Regions from separate parts of the Desulfuribacillus alkaliarsenatis genome, predicted to be linked through region 2. Evidence: a T-box and tRNA genes for the amino acid it is inferred to sense, from the RefSeq annotation. Region 2 holds a T-box; the other holds one or more tRNA genes.
The links. The T-box of region 2 lies ahead of leuS (leucine--tRNA ligase). A T-box ahead of a tRNA ligase gene usually reads a tRNA of that ligase, here a tRNA-Leu.

Region 1 (7,605 bases), on a different contig from region 2:
ATGTTGTTGTCTGGAAGGGGGAGGAAGTTCAGTGATAAGAACGATGCGTGCACGCTTTTCAAAAGGAGATGGTCTACGCTACATCTCCCATCTCGATTTGCAAAGAATGTTTGGTCGTGCCCTAAGGCGGGCAAGGATTCCAATTGCCTATAGTCAAGGCTTTAATCCCCATCCACGGCTAGCCTTTGGCTCTGCCTTAGGAGTTGGGACCACCAGTGAAAGTGAATTTCTTGATATTGACCTTAATGAGCCGATGACTCCAGACGAATTTATGCAGCAGATGAACGGAATTCTTCCTGAAGGACTCAGAATCGAAGAAGCGCACCTCTATGAATTAGGAGAAGAACCGAAAAAGCTGAAAACCTTAATGAGCGTAATTAATGCTGCAGAGTATGAGATTTATATATACCCAGAAACACAAAACTCAGAAGCTTCTGCAGAATCAGAATCACTTGCTAAATCACGTGCAGAATCACTTGCAAAATTCCAAGAGCAGCTGCAGGCAGCCTTGCACAAAATAAACCTAAAAGACAGCTGGGTAATATCTAGGTTTAGTAAGAAAAAGGAGCGGGAGCTTGACATAAAGCCGTTTGTATACCAGATTGAATGCATCACAGAAGCAGATAGCGACGACACTAAAGTTGTCGTCCGAGCACTTGTGAAATCAGGAAGTGAGGCTAACGTTCGTCCTGATGAAATTATCGAAGTGCTGCGTACTTACGGTGAACTGCCAGAAGCTCCCTATCAAATCCATAGAAAAAACCTTGGCATCATGGAAGAGCAGATGATAAAGAAACCGTTTCTATCATAAGGAAAACTTAGTTCAGATGTTAGGATATTAAAGCTGGAGAGATGGACAATGGGAAAAAAACTGATTATAAACTGTGATAGTAGGGAATTTAGGGTTGGTGTCCTGGAGGATGAAGCTCTAAGGGAAATCTATATTCAAAGGCCTTTAAGTGAGCGGCTTGTGGGCAATGTATATAAGGGACGTGTCAGTAACGTTCTGCCAGGAATGCAGGCAGCCTTTATAGATATAGGGCTAGAAAAAAACGCCTTTCTCTATGTTTCCGATGCAATCGTGGCGAACCATTTAGAGGAACAGGGAACGACCGATGATGTGCAAATTAATCAGATCTTAAAGCAGGGTCAAGAGGTCGTTGTACAGGTGGTCAAGGAGCCCTTTGGAACTAAGGGGGCCCGCGTATCAGTCAATATCAATATACCTGGGCGCTACATTGTGCTAATGCCGCTATCTAAGCATATTGGAATTTCGAGGAAAATTGAAGATGAGCAGGATCGCAGCCGTCTTAAAGAGATAGCTCAATCACTGTTTGAAAAAGATCAACTAGGGATGATTCTACGCACAGTAGCAAATACCGTTGACCGTCGGCAGATTGAAATGGACTACAAGCTACTTTTAGGGATCTGGGAGAATATCCAACGCACAGTTAAAATTCAGAAAACCCCAAGCTTGGTTCATCGTGATTTAGAAATTGTCCCAAGGGTAATACGGGATGTTTTAACTGAGGATGTCGAAGAAATAGTTATCGATACACATGATGAGTATCGGGCAATATCAAAAATACTTGAAAACATTGCTCCCCACCTAATTTCGAGTGTAACCCATTACAAAGGTGATGCTCCAATCTTTGACCACTATGGAATTGAAGATTCATTATCTAAGGTTGTAAAGTCAAAGGTTTGGATGAAAAATGGTGGCTATCTAATCATAGATCACACAGAAGCTCTTACTGTGATTGACGTAAATACTGGCAAGTTCGTAGGCCAGCGAAATCTCGAGGACACAGTTGTTAGTACGAACGTTGAAGCGGCCAAGGAAGTAGCGGCACAGCTACGCTTACGTAACATCAGTGGCATTATCATCGTCGATTTCATTGATATGCATGTCGAGGAAAACCAGCAAAAAGTCTTGCAGGTCATGGAGGAAGAACTACAAAAGGACAGCAACAAAACACATCTTTTAGGTATCACAAGACTCGGATTAGTAGAAATAACACGTAAAAAAATAAGAAAAAGCTTACATGATGTCCTTCTAGATACCTGTCCAACCTGTCATGGCTCTGGGAAAGTCTTGTCAGATATTGCGATAGCCAATCGTATTGATAGAGAAATCCGTCATTACCTACGACACACGAAGGACGAAGCAATTATTGTCGAGATGCATCCACGGATAGCAGCTGATTTTAAAGGTGCTAATAATGAAAATCAGCAGTTTATCGAGCAGCAATTTGGCAAACGCATCTTTATACGTGAGAAGGAATTTGTAGATATCGAGCATTTTAACATTATCTATTCAGGAGATGAAAAGGAAGCAGCAGCGCTATATTAGAATTATAACTTACTAAGAGTAAGCGTAGCTATTGACAGCGTATGTGGAAAAGTGATATTATATTTTGAGCAGTGTGCCATTGGGGTCTTCCTCCGGCATGCTTCAACCGCACGTACAAGGTTTTAAACTATAAGTATACAGCTTAATTATAAGCTATATAGCCTTATAGACCTTCGACGGCGAGTCTAAGTCTAATAGGAGGTGCAGTACATGTACGCAATTATCGAAACTGGTGGCAAGCAATACAAAGTAGAACAAGGCACTGAGCTTTACATTGAGAAGTTAGATGCAGAAGTTGGAGATTCAGTGAGCTTTGACAAGGTATTACTTGTTTCTAAAGACGGTCAAGTTCAAGTTGGTAGCCCAACAGTTGCTAATGCAACAGTAACAGGCAAAGTAGAGAAGAATGGTCGCGCTAAGAAGATCGTAGTTTTCAAATACAAGCCGAAAAAGAACTACAGCCGTAAGCAAGGACACCGTCAACCGTTCACTAAAGTTGTAATCGAAGCTATCAACGCATAGTAGTAAGGTAGTACTTAGCCTATGGTTGAAATTATCGTATACAAGAACAGAGCTGACGAAGTCGTATCTTTTCAAGTCCATGGTCACGCGGGCTATGCAGATCAAGGACAAGATATTGTCTGTTCAGCCGTATCAGTATTAACACTGAATACTGTAAATAGCATCTCTCACTTATTAGGGATTAAGCTAGAACCAACATCTGATTTAGGAATACTAGAATGTCATTTTCCAAAACAACAGGATTTATTACAGCAAGAGAAAATGCAGCTACTTTTACAGAGTATGGTCTTAGGTATTCAAGCAATTAAAGATAATTATAGTGAATATATCGAATATAAAACGAAACACGTATAAGGAGGTGGCTTACATGCTACAAATGAATCTACAATTATTTGCTCAGAAAAAGGGAGTAGGTAGTTCCAAGAACGGTCGTGACAGTCAAGCTAAACGCTTAGGAGTTAAACGTCAAGATGGCCAGCTTGTATCTGCTGGAAGTATCCTTGTACGTCAAAGAGGTACAAAGATTTACCCTGGAGATAACGTAGGTATTGGTGGAGATGACACACTATTTGCTAAAGCTGAGGGTGTTGTTGCTTTCGAAAGATTAGGTCGCGATAAAAAACGCGTAAGCGTTTACCCAGTATCTGCTGAAGCATAAAACCTATAGAGAAAGGTCTGGTCTAAAGCCAGATCTTTTTTTTGGCTCTTTACTCTTTAAAATGGTTCTTGATTTCGTTTGCGCTATTATCTTTTTCTTATTTTAAAAGGGATTTTATGTATCTTTGTCGAATAAAGGAAGTACATACTTATTGAATACGGTGAAATGTGTTTATTAAGTAATAAGATATGTTAGGGTTGGTTGTTATGAATATGGAAATACTAAAAATGAATAAACCACACAAGCAGGTATTAAAAATGTTGACAGAACTACGTCATGATATGGTTAATCATATACAAGTTATTCATGCCTATGCCAAACTAGAAAAAACGGAAAAGATTATTGATTACATTGAGGCAATAGCGCGAGAATATCAAATGCAAAGCCGCTTATCGAATTTAGGTAATGATCGGTTAAGTGCAAATCTTATTGCAATGACTATGCGCTTTCCTGAATTGAAATTTGATTTCTATAGTAGCAGTCGACGTATACATTTATTAGAATATACAAAACGTAATGAAGAAGAATTATTAGCAATAATATTAAGTACGATTACAAGCCTAGCGGCTCAGGAGCAGGGGTTAAACCATATTCAGATTGTTATGTCAGTCGATAATGTTACAAAGCCCAAGGTTCCAAAAATAATATTCTCGCTTTATGGCGAGGAGCTAGCGGAAGACAACAAAGCAGTAAGTTGCTTGAAAAAACGTCTAGAGAAGTATAATGTGGAACTAAGACAGCATCACCAGGATTCAGAGGTCTTTGAATGGGAGCTGCTGTTCTACAATAGCTAATAATCAGAAATGAGAATGATTTATACATATGAGGTGGAAACATGTTTGTAGATAAGGTAAAAATATATGTCAAAGGTGGCGACGGCGGTAATGGTATGGTCGCCTTTCGTCGTGAGCCCTTTGTGCCTGATGGAGGCCCTGCAGGTGGTGACGGCGGTAAGGGTGGAGACCTTATATTTGAAGTGGATGAAGGGTTACGCACACTTGTCGACTTCCGATACAAGAAGCATTTCCGTGCGCCTAAGGGTGAAAACGGAAGAACTAAGAATCAGCATGGTGCTAAAGGGGACAACCTTATAGTGCGTGTTCCGCCAGGTACTGTGGTGGTAAATGAAGCGACTGGTGCAGTTATAGCGGACTTGGTGAGCCACGGAGATCAAGCAACTATTGCTAAAGGTGGTCGTGGAGGACGTGGAAATACCCGTTTTGCTAACTCTCGTCACAAAGCGCCTGATATAGCTGAAAAGGGCGAGCCTGGTGAAGAGTTTGAAATTATTTTAGAGCTGAAGCTATTAGCTGATGTTGGTCTGGTAGGGTTCCCGTCCGTTGGGAAATCGACAATGCTGTCTGTAGTATCAGCAGCTAAACCGAAAATCGCTGAATACCATTTCACTACCTTGCAACCAAATATCGGGGTCGTTAAGGTTGACGAAGAGGATAGCTTTGTCATGGCTGACTTGCCTGGACTTATCGAAGGGGCACATGAAGGAGTTGGACTCGGACATCAATTCTTACGACATATTGAGCGTACCCGAGTGATTGTTCATGTGATTGATATGGCTGCTGTCGATGGCAGAGATCCGTTTAAAGACTTTATGCAAATCAATGCAGAGCTTGAGCTTTATAATCCAAAGCTAATGGAGCGTCCGCAGCTTATCGTCGCCAATAAAATGGATATCCCAGACGCTGCAGATAACTTACAGATATTTAAAGAAGAGCTAGAGGAACAATATAAGCAGGAAGGCAAAAGCCTTGAAGATATAAAAATCTATGAATTATCGGCCTTAACCCGCAAAGGTCTAGATCCACTACTTAGAGATATATCGACTCTACTTAGAGAACTGCCTAATATTCTGCTTTATGAAGATATTGGCGAAGAAACAGAGGATTACAAAATCTATCGTGCAGAAGCAGAGGAAAAACCGTTTACCATTCGTAAAGATAACGAAACCTTTGTCGTTGAAGGTGAGCGCCTAGAGAAGCTTGTAGTCATGACAGACTTTAGTCGTGAGGATAGCGTCACCCGCTTCGCCCGTATATTAAAAGGCATCGGTGTTGATGCTGCACTACGTGAAGCAGGCGCTAAAGAAGGCGATACGATCCGCATCGTAGAGATGGAATTCGATTTTGTAGATTAGGATATAAAAGTGAAAGTTAGAAAGCTTAAAGTTGGAAAGTTATTATTGGAGTGGACATGTTGGAAAAAATAACATGTCCACTTTTTGAAAAAACTTGTCTAGAAATATTGACTTGAGAGAATATATATGTTATTCTATTAAATGTCGCTGGAATTTTGCGACTGAGTGGAGCTGTGGTGTAGAGGCCTAACATGCCTGCCTGTCACGCAGGAGATCGCGGGTTCGAATCCCGTCAGCTCCGCCACTTTAAAGGGCCTATAGCTCAGTCCGGTCAGAGCAACCGGCTCATAACCGGTTGGTCCCAGGTTCGAATCCTGGTGGGCCCACCAACCAAATTAAATAGCAAGTCATTGCTAAAGAGCTTGGCATTTGCCAAGCTTCATTTAGCCGGGGTGGTGGAATTGGCAGACACACAGGACTTAAAATCCTGCGAGGCTCAAATCTCGTACCGGTTCAAGTCCGGTCCTCGGCACCAACTTAATATGGGCGCATAGCTCAGCTGGGAGAGCACTACCTCGACAAGGTAGGGGTCAGCGGTTCGAGCCCGTTTGCGCCCACCATACAACAGTCAAAACAACCCTTGATATTCAAGGGTTGTTTTGCTGTGAAAATTTTTAAATACAGGGATTCGATTCGTTTGCAAACAAGATATTTATTAAAGGAGAATGAATTAAATGGCTCAATTTTTTATTAGCAAATACGTGGCTTTGTACTAAATAAAATGATATGAAATATATTCTAACAAGCAAATAATTAATGGGGTGAGTATGTGGGCTTATATAACTTTATTAGAAATAATATTGGGAAACCAATTAACAATTCATTACAGAAAGGTGTAGAGAAAATTGCATATGGGATAAATGAAGATTTAGGTAAAGCGGTTGGAAATGTACACAAAATAAGTAACAAGGCAAGTGATGTAATAGATAACACTGTAGGCACAATAGGTAACTCTATAAAAAGTAACAATATTAATAAGTTTATAGATAGTAATTTTAATGAACCTGATACTTTCGTAGATGGGGATCATATATATGTTTATTTAAAATCTTTTGGTGTTGATTTTACTCATCATGGAATTTATGTAGGAAGCAATAATGTAATCCACTATTCGAAAAATAGAGTTGAATTGGTATCTGTTTCAGAGTTTTCAGAAGGAAATAAGATACATAGATTAAGTAAATATAGTAGCCCTATCTCTTATTCTGAAGCAGAAATTGTGAGGCGCGCCTATAAGAGATTGGGAGAGGTTAGCTATAATATTATCTTTAATAATTGTGAGAACTTTGCTAGATGGTGTAGATCTGGAGATTAGACTCCATATAAAGCTACAGGAAACGAGACAAGTATAATTGTATATTCCGTTCGTAAGTTGTAAGTGCGTTAATTTGTAAGGAGTTAATCGTGATCCGTTTGGCTAAGTTATCCAAATGATCAAATGTAATAGTATGCATTTGATACGCTCAAATGACTACTAAAAGCGGTGTCTACAATTTCCTGTGGCTTTAGATAGAGCCGATACATAGGTTTTAGTAACCCATGTATCGGTCTGCATCAAAGTTAATCGTGATTGAGTGGTTAGCAGCATCAATCATAGAAGACAGCTTATTTGCTTTTCTTGTCAGTTTGACGGATTCGTTGCGAACAGTGTCAGGGTCATAAAGAGTTTTCTCTTGAATAGAAGATTTGGACAGGTTAATTCCGTAGCTATCTCTATGAACGGACACCTTTTTCTTCTTACTATACATTAATAACTCATTAGCTTCTTGGCGTAGATATTGAGCTAGCATAATCGCTTCGTGGATAGAGAGTTTTTCATCGCTCCAATCGACAGTGTTTTGTAAATTTGCTAGGGCAATCTTGTTTTCTAGCATTCTCAAATCTTGAGCTACTTGTTCTATTTCCTCAGTTACCTGTTCA
Region 2 (7,605 bases):
AGTATTAAAAGCAACCCGTATTTTGAGGTCTCTGATATAGAATTAGTATCACAAGAACCTGTATCTTATACATGGTACACGATTGAAAGGATTAAGCAGCAAAATCCAGATGCTAAATTATTTTTATTATTAGGTGCAGACACAATATATGACTTAGAGAACTGGAAGTACGTAGATAATATTATCAATAATAGTCAAATCGTAGGCTTTAATCGTGGTGGTGAAATAAGCCTTAAAGATGCAAAGTGTGTAAAATATAAGGACTCGATTGTATACGTTGATACACCTATAATAAGTTTATCGTCAACGACAATACGCAATCGGATTGCTAATGGAGAATCGGTCAATTATATAGTTACTTCTGAGGCGTGGCAATATATTAAGGAGAATCGTTTATATGGACATATGTAAAGAATGGATTACAGACGAAAAATGGGAACAGTTATTATCTGAGGTTTCCAAAGCATTATCTTTCCAACGATTTGAACACACTAAACGTGTAATTGTTGTTGCTAAAGACTTAGCAAAACACTATAACCAGTCAATTGAAAAAGTAATGCTGGCTGCATTGTTCCATGACTACGCCAAAGAACTTCCAAAGGAAAAAATGCGCAATATTCTCACAGACCACGGTAGAAAAGATATTTTAGCCATGGCACCAGCAATCTGGCATGCTCCAGTGGGTGCCTACTTAGTACAATCTTATCCCTTTGGTAAGGAAATATTTGACGCAGTTTGTTACCATACCACTGGTAGGAAAATGATGTCTGATATCGAAAAAATTATTTTCTTAGCTGACTACATAGAGCCAAGTCGTTCGTTCCCGGGTGTTGAAGAGGTACGTAATATGACCTGGAAAAACCTGGATGAAGCTATGTACCTAGCTTTAAACTTAAATATCGAAAAATTATTAAAAAAACACTTTTTAATCGCAGAAATTACTGTTGACGCACGAAATTATTTTTTAACTAAAAGGAGTGCAACATAAAATATGACAATACAAGCTAAAGAACAAAACTTACAAACCGTTGAAGTGATAACAAAATTATTAGATGAAAAAAAAGCCGAAGATATGGTGGTACTAAATATAGAAGGCCTATCTGTGATTGCGGACTACTTTATTGTCTGTACTGGTAGGTCAGTTACACAGGTGAAGTCATTAGCAGACCATGTTGAAGACACCCTGAAGCAAAAACATAATATTATGGCAAAGGGTATTGAGGGCACACAAGAGGGCAAATGGGTGCTGCTTGATTATGGCGATATAATTGTCCATGTATTCCGCCAAGAAGAACGTGAATTTTACAATTTAGAGCGTATCTGGGCAGATGCACGACAAATACCATTAGATAGCCTGTTAGAAGAAAAATAGGTAGTGTTTTATGGGTATATATCGAGAATTTGCTAATTTTTATGACTTTCTAATGAAGGATGCACCATATGAGCAGTGGTTGAAGGTGCTTGATAAGGCAATAGAAGAAAAGCCGTTAAGAATTGCAGATATAGGCTGTGGAACTGGAACACTTTGTATGAAGCTTGCGGCTAATGGGCATCAAATATGGGGCATAGATATTTCTGACGAGATGCTAACTATTGCTGAAGAAAAGCGATTGCAGCTTAGCTTGCCAATACGCAGAAGAGTTAATTATCTGCTTGAAGACATGACTCAGCTACAGCTACCAGAACCAATGGATATTTGCTACTCTTTTTGCGATAGTATGAACTATTTACCATCAATAGCCGATTTAGATGTGACCTTCAACAAGATATATAACAATCTAAAACCAGGTGGTTTATTTATTTTTGACCTATTAGCACTTGCGAAGATGGAACATCAATTACACGATTTGAAAAATTTTGAGGTAGCTGATGATGTAATTTGTATTTGGCATAATCATTTTGATAAACAATTATCTGAATTGCATTATGATGTAACGTTAATGACCAAAGAACAAAAGAATAAATACCTTCGTCATGATGAATATCATATCCAAAAAGGATATACTATCGAGGATGTAAGAGGCTTATTGAATAAAAACGGCTTTGAAATATCAATGGAGTTTGCAGATTTTAATTTAGAGAAAAATATAGAAGAGGCTACAGACAGATATTTTTGGGTTGTTAAAAAGGTAAGCCCTTGACAAAGCATATAGAAATTTCATATACTAACACTGATTTTAATCGAAATAAAAACAGTGACAGGGACTATTAGTTATATGTTTGACCAATAGAGAGCTAACGGTTGGTGGAAGTTAGTGGCGAAATATAATGAACTCACCCTTAAGTTATCTTTATGAGCATTTCAGGGTAGCATTTGCCTATGAAATGGTAGTATCGATCGTCTAAGCTGCGTTAAAGCTTTGAGTGAGCATACATGTTTTAAGGTTGCTAATTAGGGTGGTACCACGTGTGATAACCTCTCGTCCCTAGCTATATAGCTTGGGGTGAGAGGTTTTTGATTTTTTTACAATATTGTAGTTTGAGAACAAATATTTACTTATATTAGGAGGTAACTAATAAAATGCAATACAACCCAGCAGAAGTAGAAACTAAGTGGCAAAAGCAATGGGAAGATAAAGATATGTTTAAAACTGAGGATATAACGGACAAGCCAAATTTCTATTGTTTAGAGCAATTTCCATATCCATCAGGAAAGCTACATATGGGACATATGCGTGTATATTCAATCGGAGATGTAATTGCAAGATTTAAGCGCATGAAAGGCTATAATGTACTACACCCTATGGGTTGGGATGCATTTGGTATGCCTGCCGAAAATGCTGCTATCAAGAATAATTTACATCCTGCTAAATGGACCTTTGATAATATTGATTATATGAGAAGTCAACAGAAGAAATTAGGCGTAAGCTATGATTGGAGCCGCGAGGTTACAACCTGTGCTCCTGATTACTATAAATTTACACAATGGCTGTTTCTGCATTTTTATGATCAGGGTTTAGCTTATCGTAAGAAAGCTGCTGTTAATTGGTGTCCTGACTGTGTAACTGTACTTGCCAATGAGCAGGTAGAAAACGGTGGCTGCTGGAGATGTGGAACAGAGGTTGTTAAGAAGGAATTAGAACAATGGTTTTTCAAAATTACTGATTATGCAGAAAAGCTATTACAAGATTTAGATACCCTTGATGGCTGGCCTGAAAAAGTTAAAACAATGCAGCGTAACTGGATAGGTAAGAGTGAAGGTGCTGAAATCGTTTTCGGCTTACCAACAATTAACGAACAGGTTTCTGTTTTTACTACCCGTCCAGATACATTATTCGGTGTAACATATATGGTCTTAGCACCTGAACATCCATATGTGCAACAATTAGTAGCTGGAACTGATAAGGAACAGGAAATTTTCGAATTTGTTGAATCGATTCGCAAAAAATCAGAGATTGAACGTACTTCAGTAGATTCAGAAAAAATTGGGATATTTACAGGTCAATACGCTGTACACCCAATAACTAAGGAACAGGTACCGATATGGGTAGCAAACTATGTATTAATGGAATACGGTACAGGGGCTGTTATGGGTGTTCCGGGACATGACGAGCGCGATTTTCTGTTTGCAAAAAAATATAATCTGCCAATTGTACAAGTAATAGCTCCATATAACCCAGAGGAAGCTAATTATGATGAACAACAGCAATTAGTGGATGCTTATGTTGGTGAAGGAACATTAATCAATAGTGGTGACTTCAACGGGCAAAAAAACACACAAGCGATTAGGGAAATAGCTAGCTATTTAGAGAAACAAAATCTAGGCAAGGCGACAATATCTTACCGATTACGTGACTGGCTTGTATCGCGTCAAAGATATTGGGGGGCACCAATACCAATTGTGTATTGTGATGAATGTGGTATTGTACCAGTTCCTAATGAGAAGTTACCTGTTTTGTTACCTGATGATGTAAATTTATCGCAGGGAAGCAAATCTCCATTAGCAACATCAGATAGTTATCTAAATACAACATGTCCGACCTGCGGGAAAGCCGCAAAACGTGAAACTGATACGATGGATACGTTCATCTGTTCGTCTTGGTATTATTTACGCTATACTGATCCAAAAAATAAGGAATTACCGTTTGCATCTGATAAAGCAAATAACTGGCTACCAGTTAATGAATATATTGGTGGAATTGAGCACGCTGTCTTACATTTACTATACTCTAGGTTTTTCACAAAGGTATTATATGATTCAGGGTTAGTTAATTTTAAGGAGCCCTTCAACAGTTTATTAACTCAAGGTATGGTAATTAAAGAAGGGGCAAAAATGTCAAAGTCTAAGGGGAATGTCGTAAGCCCTGACGAGATAATTAGCAAATACGGTGCTGACACTGGAAGGCTATTTATATTATTTGCTGCTCCGCCAGACAGAGATTTAGATTGGAACGACCAAGGTGTGGAAGGCTGCCATAGATTTTTAAATCGTGTTTGGAGAATTGTCACTGAGAACAAGGAATTATTTAACGAGGACTTAGAGTACAATTTGGATTGTAAAGACAGCAAGGAATTGCATCGTACTATCCATGCGACGATAAAGAAGGTAACAGAAGATACGGGAGTTCGCTATAATTTTAATACGGCAATATCTTCAATAATGGAATTGGTAAATAAGATTAATCAATATCCTGAATCGGCTAACAAAGCTGTATTTAAAGAAGCTATTAGAAACTTAGTAGTAATGCTCGCGCCATTTGCGCCGCATATCACTGAAGAGCTGTGGGAAATGATTGGTCAGAAGGAAAGCGTTCACCTTGTTGTTTGGCCTGAGTACGATGAGACTGCACTCGTTTTAGATGAGGTAGAAATTGTAGCTCAGATAAATGGTAAAGTGAAAACAAAGCTTGTAGTAGCGACTAGTAGCACAAAGGAGGAAATAGAGCAGCTTGCTTTTGCTGATGAAAAAATTAAGGAATTAATAGAAGGTAAGCAGGTACGTAAAGTTATAGTTGTACCAGGAAAATTAATAAACATAGTTGTTAGTTAAATGTGACCTAAATATTATTTAAGGGGGCGCTACCAATGACAACGATCTCAGACCGACAAAAAATTCTTATAATAATCTTGTTTAGTGCAATATTAATTGCTAGTAGCTTTTATTTTTATAAAGCACATATCCAACAAACTGGAATTATTATAGAAATATCCGAGCAAAAAGATATTAATGACGGTGCGCAAGTAGAAAACGGGGATCGGGACATTGTTAGCGCCCCGATTTATGATGAAATATACGTACATGTTAAAGGGGCGGTTAAAAACCCTGGAGTTTATAAGTTAGATACCTCGAATAGGGTTGTTGATGCAGTTAACGCTGCAGGAGGTCCGCTGGCTGACGGCAATTTAGATTTAATAAATTTAGCAGCTAAACTTACTGATGGACAAGAGGTAATTGTCTACACCTCTGTAGAGGAGCAGCAAGCATGGAACACTTTAGCGAGTATAGCTAGTGCAAGTGATTCCAATAATGTAAATAGTATGGTGAACATAAATACGGCCACACAAGAACAATTACAAGTCCTACCAGGGATTGGTCCTAGCAGGGCAGAGGCAATTATAAGGTATCGTGAGCAACACGGAGCATTTCAATCTATAGAGTCAATTATTAATGTCAGTGGAATTGGACAGGTAACATTTGAAAACATTAAGGATAGCATTACGATTCAATAAGCTAGTAAGAAAACATAAACAGATAGAAAATAACATATTAAACATAGTAATATAATGTGAATTGTGGTATATTATATAAAATTTTATATCATCATTTTTAGGAGGAATAGTATGACTGACAAAAAATTACGTTTTGATACAGTGGCAGTGCGAGGCGGATATGATGCTGACCAGACTACAGGGGCTTGTGCGGTACCTATATACCAAACATCTTCATATGTTTTTCGTGATACAGAGCATGCAGCTAACTTATTTGCATTAAAGGAAATGGGGAATATATACACACGTATTATGAACCCGACTCAAGATGTGTTTGAGAAAAGAATTACTGAATTAGAAGGTGGAATTGGCGCTTTAGCAACATCGTCAGGTCAGGCTGCTATTACATATGCAATTCTAAACATTGCTAGCTCAGGAGATGAGATAGTTGCAGCTAGCAGTCTATATGGAGGAACATATAATTTGTTCTCAGTAACATTGCCAAAACTTGGTGTTAAAGTTAATTTTGTAGATCCTGCAGACCCTAATAACTTTAAACAAGCAATCAATGACAAAACTAAGGCTGTTTTTGCAGAGGTTATAGGTAATCCTAAAATTGATATATTAGACATTGAGGCAGTTGCTAAGGTGGCCCATGATGCTGGTGTTCCTTTAATAATTGATAATACATTTGGTACGCCTTACCTAATTAAGCCATTTGACTTTGGCGCTGATATTGTTGTGCATTCAGCCACAAAATTTATTGGTGGACACGGAACCTCAATTGGCGGAGTAATTGTAGATTCTGGGAAGTTCAATTGGGATAATGGAAGATTTCCAGGGCTGACAGAGCCTGATACAAGCTATCATGGTGTATCTTATACAAGGGATGTCGGACCTGCAGCGTATATTATTAAAGCGCGCGTTCAATTGTTAAGAGATATGGGCTCTTGTATATCTCCATTCAATTCATTTCTAATGATACAAGGCTTAGAGACTTTACATTTACGCATGCAACGCCATAGTGAAAACGCCCAAAAAATTGCAGAATTCCTTCAAGGGCATGATTGTGTAAGCTGGGTTAATTATCCAGGACTAAAGGATAACATTAACTATGATAAAGCCCAAAAATACCTACCTAAGGGACAGGGTGCGATTCTAACATTCGGGATAAAAGGTGGAACTGAAGCAGCCACTAAATTTATAGACTCGTTAAAATTATTCTTACTATTAGCAAACGTAGGAGATGCAAAATCATTAGTTATCCACCCTGCATCAACTACACATCAGCAACTAACTAAGGAACAGCAAGAGTCTACTGGTGTTACAGAGGATATGATTAGACTGTCAGTTGGAATAGAGGATGCAGCTGATTTAATCGAAGACCTAGAACAAGCTTTTGCAAATAGTAAGTAGCAAGTATTCAGTAATCAGTAATCAGGTATAGAATATTAATATGCAGTATAATGCCATTTTTTCTTGAAATAATTGGCTGAATTGCATAAGATATATGCGTGAAGGGGTATAATGTTTTATTGTTATACCAGTCGAAAATATAACCAACCACTAGGAGGTTACTATCATGTCAGTTATAAGTGTAGTCGGGAAAGAAAATTTAGAGGCAGAAGTTAATTCAGGTGTTTCGATTGTAGATTTTTATGCTGATTGGTGCGGTCCTTGCAAGATGCTTACACCTGTATTAGAAGAATTAGCTACAGACTTAGCTGGAAAGGCGAAGGTTGTAAAGGTGAACGTTGACCAAAACCAAGAGCTTGCTGCTGAATTCAAAATTCAAGGTGTTCCTACCATCGTTATTATGAAAGATGGAGAAGTTGTTGAACGTGCTGTAGGCTTTCAACCAAAGGCGGGTTTGGTTGATTTAGTAAATAAAAATCTGTAAAACAGATAAAAATAAGATTAATATGTCTTGATTATGTATTAATTTACAGGAAATGA

Region 1: it encodes a tRNA-Leu, which carries the amino acid that the T-box ahead of leuS (leucine--tRNA ligase) is inferred to sense. The anticodon was not compared.

Annotation. Positions count from the first base shown of each region.
Region 1 covers NZ_MIJE01000001.1:279,004-286,608, forward strand. The annotation lists gene BHF68_RS01350 (TIGR03960 family B12-binding radical SAM protein) at 1-35, shown strand, start outside; gene BHF68_RS01355 (TIGR03936 family radical SAM-associated protein) at 32-811, shown strand; gene BHF68_RS01360 (Rne/Rng family ribonuclease) at 860-2,353, shown strand; ribosomal protein L21 leader region at 2,448-2,550, shown strand; gene rplU (50S ribosomal protein L21) at 2,564-2,875, shown strand; gene BHF68_RS01370 (ribosomal-processing cysteine protease Prp) at 2,897-3,229, shown strand; gene rpmA (50S ribosomal protein L27) at 3,243-3,533, shown strand; gene BHF68_RS01380 (Spo0B domain-containing protein) at 3,746-4,327, shown strand; gene obgE (GTPase ObgE) at 4,369-5,685, shown strand; tRNA gene BHF68_RS01390 (tRNA-Asp) at 5,853-5,929, shown strand; tRNA gene BHF68_RS01395 (tRNA-Ile) at 5,937-6,014, shown strand; tRNA gene BHF68_RS01400 (tRNA-Leu) at 6,072-6,160, shown strand; tRNA gene BHF68_RS01405 (tRNA-Val) at 6,170-6,245, shown strand; gene BHF68_RS01410 (lecithin retinol acyltransferase family protein) at 6,455-7,000, shown strand; gene BHF68_RS01415 (hypothetical protein) at 7,215-7,605, opposite strand, start outside.
Region 2 covers NZ_MIJE01000032.1:97,219-104,823, reverse strand. The annotation lists gene nadD (nicotinate-nucleotide adenylyltransferase) at 1-411, shown strand, start outside; gene yqeK (bis(5'-nucleosyl)-tetraphosphatase (symmetrical) YqeK) at 398-988, shown strand; gene rsfS (ribosome silencing factor) at 992-1,372, shown strand; gene BHF68_RS11245 (class I SAM-dependent DNA methyltransferase) at 1,383-2,141, shown strand; T-box leader at 2,187-2,431, shown strand; gene leuS (leucine--tRNA ligase) at 2,522-4,990, shown strand; gene BHF68_RS11235 (helix-hairpin-helix domain-containing protein) at 5,026-5,670, shown strand; gene BHF68_RS11230 (homocysteine synthase) at 5,782-7,065, shown strand; gene trxA (thioredoxin) at 7,232-7,549, shown strand.